Regions from separate parts of the Arthrobacter sp. 05N33_2 genome, predicted to be linked through region 4. Evidence: riboswitches for the same ligand, from Rfam matches in the RefSeq annotation. Region 4 holds a riboswitch; each other region holds the start of a gene.
The links. A riboswitch is a leader RNA that binds a small molecule or an ion and turns the genes downstream of it on or off. The one in region 4 is predicted to bind thiamine pyrophosphate.
Positions count from the first base shown of each region.

Region 1: it holds a riboswitch for thiamine pyrophosphate, as region 4 does, so the genes downstream of both, thiC (phosphomethylpyrimidine synthase ThiC) here and thiO (glycine oxidase ThiO) in region 4, are expected to answer to the same signal.
Region 2: it holds a riboswitch for thiamine pyrophosphate, as region 4 does, so the genes downstream of both, AC1DHX_RS04990 (ECF transporter S component) here and thiO (glycine oxidase ThiO) in region 4, are expected to answer to the same signal.
Region 3: it holds a riboswitch for thiamine pyrophosphate, as region 4 does, so the genes downstream of both, AC1DHX_RS14350 (bifunctional hydroxymethylpyrimidine kinase/phosphomethylpyrimidine kinase) here and thiO (glycine oxidase ThiO) in region 4, are expected to answer to the same signal.

Region 1 is NZ_JBFTNJ010000032.1:32,531-34,723, forward strand. It holds gene thiC (phosphomethylpyrimidine synthase ThiC) at 1-1,266, opposite strand, end outside; TPP riboswitch at 1,262-1,369, opposite strand; gene AC1DHX_RS13415 (GNAT family N-acetyltransferase) at 1,580-1,945, shown strand; gene AC1DHX_RS13420 (amidohydrolase family protein) at 1,949-2,193, shown strand, end outside.
Region 2 is NZ_JBFTNJ010000004.1:133,492-135,684, reverse strand. It holds gene AC1DHX_RS05000 (DUF4235 domain-containing protein) at 1-96, opposite strand, end outside; gene AC1DHX_RS04995 (heme-degrading domain-containing protein) at 136-681, opposite strand; TPP riboswitch at 869-1,012, shown strand; gene AC1DHX_RS04990 (ECF transporter S component) at 1,079-1,726, shown strand; gene AC1DHX_RS04985 (ABC transporter ATP-binding protein) at 1,755-2,193, shown strand, end outside.
Region 3 is NZ_JBFTNJ010000038.1:23,799-25,991, forward strand. It holds gene AC1DHX_RS14350 (bifunctional hydroxymethylpyrimidine kinase/phosphomethylpyrimidine kinase) at 1-1,216, opposite strand, end outside; TPP riboswitch at 1,253-1,350, opposite strand; gene AC1DHX_RS14355 (Rne/Rng family ribonuclease) at 1,499-2,193, opposite strand, start outside.
Region 4 is NZ_JBFTNJ010000049.1:21,069-23,261, reverse strand. It holds gene thiO (glycine oxidase ThiO) at 1-815, opposite strand, end outside; TPP riboswitch at 809-929, opposite strand; gene thiE (thiamine phosphate synthase) at 956-1,654, shown strand; gene AC1DHX_RS15920 (ferritin-like fold-containing protein) at 1,692-2,193, opposite strand, start outside.

The DNA.
Region 1 (2,193 bases), on a different contig from region 4:
GAGCGGCCCGAGTGTGTAAAACGGGGCGCCCTTGCAGAGTTCCTGCTGGCGCTCCACGTTTTCCCGGACGAGGTGGAAGGGCACATGCCCGGGGCCCTCCACCATGACTTGCACGTCGAAGTCCCAGGCCCGCTGCGTGAGCTCGGCCAGGGTGTCCAGTTCGGCGAACTGTGCCGCGTCGTTGGCATCCGCCGTCGCGCCCGGCCGCAGCCCGTCGCCCAGGGAGAACGCGACGTCGTAGCGTGCGAAGATCTCGCACAGCTCATCGAAGTGGGTGTACAGGAAGTTCTCCCGGTGGTGCGCCAGGCACCAGCCGGCCATGATGGAGCCGCCGCGGGACACGATGCCGGTGACCCGGTTGGCCGTCAGGGGCACATACCGCAGCAGCACGCCGGCGTGGATGGTCATGTAGTCCACGCCCTGCTCGCACTGTTCGATCACGGTGTCCCGGAAGATCTCCCAGGTCAGGGCGTTCGCCTCACCGTTGACCTTCTCCAGCGCCTGGTAGATCGGGACCGTTCCGATGGGGACGGGGGAGTTACGGATGATCCACTCGCGCGTGGTGTGGATGTCGTCCCCGGTGGAGAGGTCCATGACGGTGTCCGCGCCCCACTGCGTGGCCCACTGGAGCTTGTCGACCTCCTCGGCGATGGAGCTGGTCACGGCGGAGTTGCCGATATTGGCGTTGATTTTCACCAGGAACGCCTTGCCGATGATCATCGGCTCGGATTCGGGGTGGTTGACGTTGTTGGGAATGATCGCGCGGCCCGCGGCCACCTCGCTGCGCACCAGCTCCACATCGCAGTTCTCGCGCAGCGCGACGAACCGCATTTCCTGGGTGATGACACCGTCCCGGGCGTAGCGCATCTGCGTGACGGTCCTGCCCTCGACGGCCCGGCGCGGCACCGGCCGGCCGGCCCGCCACTCGGCCGACGCGGCACCGCGGCGCACCGCCGATTTGCCGTCGTCGAGCAGCTCCCGTTCGCGGCCGGCGTAGGGTTCGGTGTCCGCCCTGGCCTCAATCCAGGTGGTGCGGAACGGCTCCAGCCCGCGGACCGGATCGCTGGCCGGGCCGGCAGTGCGGTACACCCGGAACGGCGGGTTCCGGATGCCGCCCGGGGAGGGTTCCAGGGCGATCTCGGTCACCGGCACGCGGATGCCATGCTCCGGGTCCGTGCTGAAGGCCAGCGAGTGGGACTTCAGCGACTGTGTGGTGGCTGCGGACTGAATTTGGACAGGGCTGTGCTGTGTCACTTGGGTGTTCACGGAAAAGCTCACTTCCTTCGCCGGCATTACCCGGACAGGTTCAACGGTCGCAGGCTGCGTCAGCCCGATCTCAGCCCCTGCAGGGGCACCCGTGTGGTCGTAGACGAAACTACCACGCACCTCCGGCCGGCCCTCGAGTGTGACGCGGACGGCGGACCGCGGTGTTAGCGTGGCACGGTGACTCTGCCCAGGGGCGCTGCCCCGCATCCGGACGGCGACGCCGGAAGATATCCCGGCGCTGCCGGTTCTCGAGGCCTCAGCAGACCGCATCCTCGAAGCGGAGCTGGGGAACCAGACGCTCCCGGCTCCGGAGTTGACGACGCCGGTTGAGCCGCTCTTCATACTTGTCGCCGGAAACCCGCCCGTAGGGTTTGCCCGCATTGACGAGGTCGGCGGCCAGGCCCATCTGGAACAACTCTCCGTGCAGCCGGACTCCGCCGGGCGGGGGATAGGACGGTCCCTGGTGGAGGCGGCCCTTGATGCGGCCCGGAGCCGTGGCTATTTATCGATGACGCTTTGCACCTTCGCAGGCGTCCCGTTCAATGCGCCGTTTTATGCGAGCTGGGGTTTCGAGGAACTCGCCCAGCCAGGACAGGCGTTGGGCGCCCTGCGGATCCACGAAGCGCAGCTGGGGCTGGACCGTCTTGGCCGGCGGATCGTCATGCGGATTAGGCTTTAGGTCATGACCGGCATCATCGAGTTCAGCGGCCCCATCCTCACCGCGGCGGACCAGGAACGCCGCGGGCTCTGGTCGGTGGGCGGCCTGCTGACCTTCCACCGTCCGGCCGCCGCGCCTGACCTCGTACTCGACGGCTGGGTCATGCCCGGCCTCGTGGACGCGCACTGCCACATCGGCCTCGGCCCGGGCGGGGACGTTACCGAGGACACCGCGGAATCCCAGGCCCTGGCGGACCGCGACGCCGGGAC
Region 2 (2,193 bases), on a different contig from region 4:
TGTGGACTTTTCCCACATGGTGTCCACCAGCTTGGTGCCGGCAAAGCCGGCCAGGAGGCTGACGCCGGTGCCGAGCAGCTTGATGAGGATGTTCATTCTTCGGTCTCCTTGGGACGGGAACGGTTTTCCCCTAGCCTAGCGTTCCGGGGTGAGGACCATCCGCAGGGCCTCGACCACGAGTTCGTGATCCGCCTTCTGGGGCAGGCCGGAGACGGTGACGACGGCGACGGCGCCCGTGCCGCGCACGTAGATGGGGAACGCCCCGCCGTGGGCGGCGAACTCCGACTGATCCCACCAGGCGTTGTCCTCGATCCTTCCGCCGGCGGCGCGGGCCTGGAGGCCCACCAGCAGGGACGGGACCTCGTACCGCATGGCGGTGCGCTTTTTGGCGTTGATCCAGCGCTCATTGTCCGGTGTGGCGCCGTCCAGCGCGGCGTGGAAGAGCACCTGCTCGCCTTTGGTGATGTCGACGGCGATGGGCAGCGAGCGTTGCCTGCCCAGCTCGACAAGGAGGAGCCCGAGGTCCAAGGCGTCATCCTTGCTGAACGACGCGAACTGGAGCGCCTCTATCTCGGCCAGCACGCGGCCGATAAGCGCCGCCAGGGAACCCCGCGGCTGCGGCTCACTCGAGTCGGGATCGTATTCCCCGGAGGGATCTTGGGTGACCGGTGTGTGCGACAAAATATTCCAGCTTTCCGGTGGGTGACGAGGCCGCCCGCTGGCGGGTCCGGGGGTCCGGCACGACGACTCTACCAAGAGGGATTTCCGGGCCGCCGGGACTGCCGCCGTCCGGTCCACGATTGTGACGGCACACCACTGAAAACCCGGCCGTCCGGGTGTAAACTGAGCCAGCCCACAAGGGCGAAAATAATTACGACAGGGGAGCGCCGCCGTCGGGCATCGCCGGAACAATCCGGGGAAACCTTTGGTGGGCGCTGAGAGTGCGGACAGCCGCAGACCCTCGAACCTGATCCGGTTAGTACCGGCGCAAGGGAGTCGAGTTCTCAGGGTGCGCGGAGGGCGGCGGAAGCCGAGACCGGCCGGCGCACCCTCCCCTCCTGTTCCTCAGGAGGACGACATGACAGATATTTCAGCACAGCATGGTTCCGCCAGCCGTTCATCCGCCCGGCGCAACTACAGCTGGCGCGTGGTGGACATTGTGGTGGCCGCGTTGATCGCCGTTGCCGGCGGCGTCATTTTCTGGGCCTGGTCCCAGGGCGCGAACCTGATCTCGACTCCGGTCAACGCGGTCTACCCGCCGTTGAGCGGACTCTACGCCGGCGGCTGGATGATCCCGGCGGTGCTGGGCATGCTCATCATCCGCAAGCCGGGCGCCGCGCTCTTCTGCGAAACCGTCGCGGCCACCGGCGAGCTCATCATGGGTTCGCAGTACGGCACCACGGTGCTGATCTCCGGCATCCTGCAGGGCCTCGGCGCCGAACTGGTCTTCGCGGCCTTCCTCTACAAGAAGTTCAACCTGCCCGTCTCCGTGCTGGCCGGCGCCGGCGCGGGCCTCTTCTGCGGCCTGAACGATTCCTTCCTGCCGTGGGGCTGGAACATCGCCTACGAAGCCGGCGACAAGCTCGCCTACATCGTCTTCACCACGATCTCCGGCGCAGTGATTGCCGGCGGACTGGCCTGGCTCGCCACCCGCGGCCTGGCGAAAACCGGAGTGCTGGGCTCCTTTGCCTCCCGCAAGGCCGCCACGGAGCCCGTCTTCTCCTGAGCCCCGTCGCTGAATCCTGCAGAGAATCATGAGATCTTCACCGGGCGTCCGGCCGGCCGCCGTCACGGCCCGCGGCTGGGGCTGGCGGCATGCCGGACGGACCAGGCCCGCGGTCAGCGGCCTTGACCTGGACATCCGGCCGGGGGAGCGCGTGCTCCTGCTGGGGCCCTCCGGCGCCGGCAAGTCGACGCTGCTCCACGCCCTGGCCGGCGTTCTGGGCGACGGCGACTCCGGGGACCCCGGCGACTCCGGCGACGCCGAGAACACAGACGAGACCGGCAGCCTCCTGATCGACGGCGCCGCGCCACGGGCGCGGCGCGGCCGCGCCGGGCTGGTGCAGCAGGACCCGGAAACGCAGGTGGTGCTCTCCCGCCTCGGCGACGACGTCGCCTTCGGGGCGGAGAACCTCGCCGTCCCGGCGGCGGAGATCTGGCCGCGGGTGCGAGAGGCCCTCGACGACGTCGGGC
Region 3 (2,193 bases), on a different contig from region 4:
TGGAGGCCGTGGGGCGGGTGCTGAGCCAGGAACGGTGCAGCTCGGATTCGACTTCCAGGCAGGTCTGCGCCGAACGGGCCCAGAACAGCTGCTCGGCCTCGGTGGGGGCAATCGCCGCGGCCCGGGCCAGGACCCGGGAGTAGCCGTTGAGGTAGATGGCGTCCTGGGCGAGGTAGTACGCGAACTCGTGCTCGGGCAAGGTGCCGTCGGCCAGTCCGCGGACGAAGTCCAGGGCGTAGATCGCCTCAAGATCATCCGCGGCTCCTGCCCGCAGGGCTGCGGCGAACTCCCCCGCCGCCGGACCGTGCCCGGCCTGGAGGTGCTGCAGGTGGTGGAAGTGGTGGACCGGGCCGTTGCCCGAGCCGACGTCCAGGGCCGAGGCTCCGCGGAGCGCGCCCAGCAGCCACGGCTTGACTTCCCGCAGCGCCGCTTCCCAGTCCCCCACCCGGGCCTGCACGGTGGCCATGGCCGAGGACAGGGAGCATCCGGTGCCGTGGCTGTTGCGCGTCGCGATCCGCTCCCCCGGCACCACCACCGTTTCCTGGCCGAGCAGGCCGCCGGTGTTGACCAGCGCATCCGGGCAGCCGGTGCCGGCGTCGGCGTCGTGGCCGTCGGCGTCGTGGGCATGCCCGTCCCCCGGCTCGGCGCCCTGGAGGTGTCCGCCCTTAACCAGGACGGTGGTGCCGGTCAGGGCGGCCAGCCGCTTGCCCTGCGCCAGGGCCTCGGACCAGTCGGCAGCGACGGGTTCCTTGAGCAGGATGGCGAGTTCGGCGAGGTTGGGCGTGATGAGGTCCGCCAGCGGCAGGAGGGCCTGCAGGGCGGCCTCGGCGGATTCCTGCAGGAGACGGTCACCACTGGTGGCGACCATCACCGGGTCCAGGACCACGACGGCGGGGCGCACCTTTTCCAGCCAGCCGCGGACGGCGTCGATCACGGCGGCGTCACCGAGCATGCCGATCTTGACGGCGTCGATGCCGATGTCGTCGCTGATGGCGTCCAGCTGCGCCGTGAGGAACGCCGCCGGGGGGACGTGGACGGCGCGCACGCCCTGCGTGTTCTGCGCTGTCAGGGCGGTGATGGCGGCCATGCCGTAGCCGCCGTTCGCCGCGATGCTCTTCAGGTCGGCCTGGATTCCGGCCCCGCCGGAGGGATCGGAGCCGGCGATGGCCAGCACGCGGGGAATGCGCGGCGGGGCCGGCAGAGACTCGTTGTGCAGAAAATTGGGCGGGAGGAACTCGGACGGATTCGATTTCGCGGACAAGGAAGACATCCCTTCGCCGGTGCTAACCGGACAGGTTCAACGGGTCTGGATCTCAGCCGGCCCGATGCCCGGCACCCCGTGTCAGTGTTCCAGCCTAGCCCTTGCCACCCGGAGAACCCGTTAACGCACGAGCGGGCCCGGGCCCGGGCGGACGTATGTTACGTCTGCCCTGACCCGGACCCGCGGCCCGACCAGTCGAAATAATGACCGGACGGGGACGTGGTCAGTCGCGGAGGACTACAGCTCCGACGCCGGCACGCCGACGCCGAGGATGATCGGCTCGTTGCCGGCCGGGATGGACGCAGGCCCGGCCGCAGCGGGAGCCTTGGCCTCGTGGACCGATCCGGCCGCGGCCGGCCGGGTTGCCTCGCGGTGCTCCACGGAGGTTTCGTTGGCTGCGCCCTGGGCGCGGCTGGCACTCCGGTTGCGGCGCCCGCGGCGGCCGCGCAGCGTCGTGGTGTCAGCTGTGCGTGACGCCGGCGCCTCCGCAGCGCGGACGGCCGACGGCGCCTCGGGCGCCGTGGCTTCCGGTGCGGCAACAGCTGCTGCCTGACCGGCCGCCAGGCCGGCGGCCTGGTCCGGCTTGCCGGCCTCGGCTTCGCCCAGGTTTGCGAAGGCCTCGGTCAGCAGGTCCAGGGTCAGGGCCGGTGACGGCGCGTCCTCCGCGTGCTCGACGAAGGGCAGGGCCACCTGCTCGCCGCCAAACGTCAGCACCGTTGCGGGGCGGCCGGCTGCCTCGTCGGCGGCTGCGAGCTGCGTGACGGCGTCGACGGCGGCCTGGCGGGCCCCGGCGTCGCTGGCTGCGGCTGCCTCCCCGTCGTGCAGGTGCGCGGCGTGCGCTGCGGCAGCGATGTTGGCCAGCGCGGCACGGGTGGCCTCGGCCTTGGCGTGGCGTTCGGCCTCGGTGGGTTCGGCGTGGACGGGCGCGGGTG
Region 4 (2,193 bases):
CGGAGGATGTCGCCGTAGACGGGCCGCAGCGGCAGCGCCAGCCCGGCCGGTAGCTCCTCGAGCGCGGCGGCGCCGAGCCCGTTGGCGACCACGGTCTCGGCAGCCCGCACGGTACCGCCGCCGGCCAACCGCACACCCGCCACCTGTCCGTCCTGCCACAGCAGGCCTGCCGCGCGCCGCCGGACGAAGCTGCCGCCTTCCGCACCGAGCACGCCGGCGAGCCGGGTGATCAGCAGGCGGGGGTCCACCTGGTGGTCGGCCGGGATGTCGAAGGCACACGAGATGCCGGGACTCAGGAGGGGCTCCCGGGTGCGCGCCTCGCGCACTGTCAGTGGCTCCACGGCCAGGCCGCATGCCTTCTGGACTTCCCTCAAGTCCGCGAGCGCGCGCCGGTCCGCCGCGTCGGCCCCCACCGCCAGGGTCGGCGTCGTTAAGTAGCCGGTACCCGCCGGGGAATCCGCGCCGGCGGCACCGGCGTCGAGAGCCGCAGCGAATCCTGGCCACAACCGGGAGGCCTCGAGCATCAGTCCCAGGAGCTGTTCCTCCTGGTAGTGCAGTTCACTCACGGGGGCCAGCATGCCGGCCGCGGCCCAGCTGGCTCCGCTGCCGGGAGCATCATCGATCAGGACCACGGATCGGCCCGAGCGGATGGCCTCGAACGCGATGCCATAGCCGATCACCCCGCCGCCGATCACGGCTACGTCGGCAGTCGTATCCCCCGCGATGATTCCCTCTGCGGTACCGGGCCCCGTGTCACAAACCTGGGCGTCGGCGTCATTTGCGGCTCCGGCCGCACGGCCTGCTCGTGTGCCCATGAAGAATTCCTTCCCTACGCCGGTACTAGCCGGATCAGGTCAAGCGGTCGGCTCTGACGCCCTCTCAGCCGGGCAGCGGCGACATGGCTGCTGCGGGCTCCCGCGGTATGCGCCCAGTTTAGAGGAACTAGGCTGGTCCCATGAGCCAGGACCCCCTCCACACCACCGCCCGCCTCTATCTCTGCACCGACGCCCGCAGGGACCGCGGCGACTTCGAGGACTTCGTGGACGCCGCCTTCGCCGGCGGCGTGGACATCATCCAGTTGCGCGACAAGTCGCTCGAGGCCTCCGAGGAGCTGGAACTGCTGGAGGTCCTGCACACCGCAGCGCAGCGCCACGGGCGGCTGTGGGCCGTCAATGACCGGGCGGACATCGCATCCCTGTCCGGGGCTCCGGTGTTCCATGTCGGCCAGAAGGACATTTCGCTCGACGCCGCCCGCGGCTTTCTCGGCAAGGACGCCGTGATCGGCCTGTCCACCCACAGCCCGAAGCAGGTGGACGCCGCCATCGCTGCCGCGCCAGGCCGCAAAGGGCTCGATTATTTCTGTGTGGGACCCGTGTGGGCGACGCCCACCAAGCCCGGACGCGCCGCCGTCGGCCTCGATCTGGTGCGCTACGCCGCCCAGGCGATCGGCGGGGCGGACGCGGAGGGAACAAGCAAGGTCAACGAAAGCGCGCTGCCGTGGTTCGCGATCGGCGGGATCGACTTCAGTAACGTGGAGCAGGTAGTCGATGCCGGTGCCCGGCGGATCGTCGTGGTCCGGGCGATCACCGACGCCACTGATCCGGCCCACGCCGCCGGAGCCTTGCTGGCGGCGCTGGACGCCGCCGCATCCTAAGCAGGTCCCCAGCCAGTGATGCCGGCCGGCACTGAAACTATCCGGCGAGACCCAGCTCCGTCATCCGGCGCGCGTGGTTCGCTGCAAGTTCGGCCGCCAGGCCATTGACCAGCGCCCGGGCGCCGGCGTCGTCCAGCCCCGACAGTCCGCCGAGGAACGCGTGCTCAGCGCTGACACGCTGGGCGTGGTTCAGTACTTCCCCCAGCAGACGCCTGGCCCACAACGCCAGGCGCGACGCCAGCCGGGGGTCATCGGCCAGGGCCGCCTTGATGCGCGCCTGCAGCACGGCCGTGGACTCACCGGTGGAGCGGACCTGCCCGATCAACTCACGGGTCGCGGCGTCGACGTACCGGCCCACGACGCCGTAAAAGTCCGCGGCGACCGTGTCGATCACGTAGGCCTTCATGAGGGCCTCGTACCAGTCCGACGGGCGCGTGCGTTCGTGGAAGTGGTCCACCGAGGGCTGGAACGGCAGCATGGCGGCCTCCGTATCCAGGCCCATGTGTTCGAGGCGGATTCGGACGAGTTCGTAATGCTGG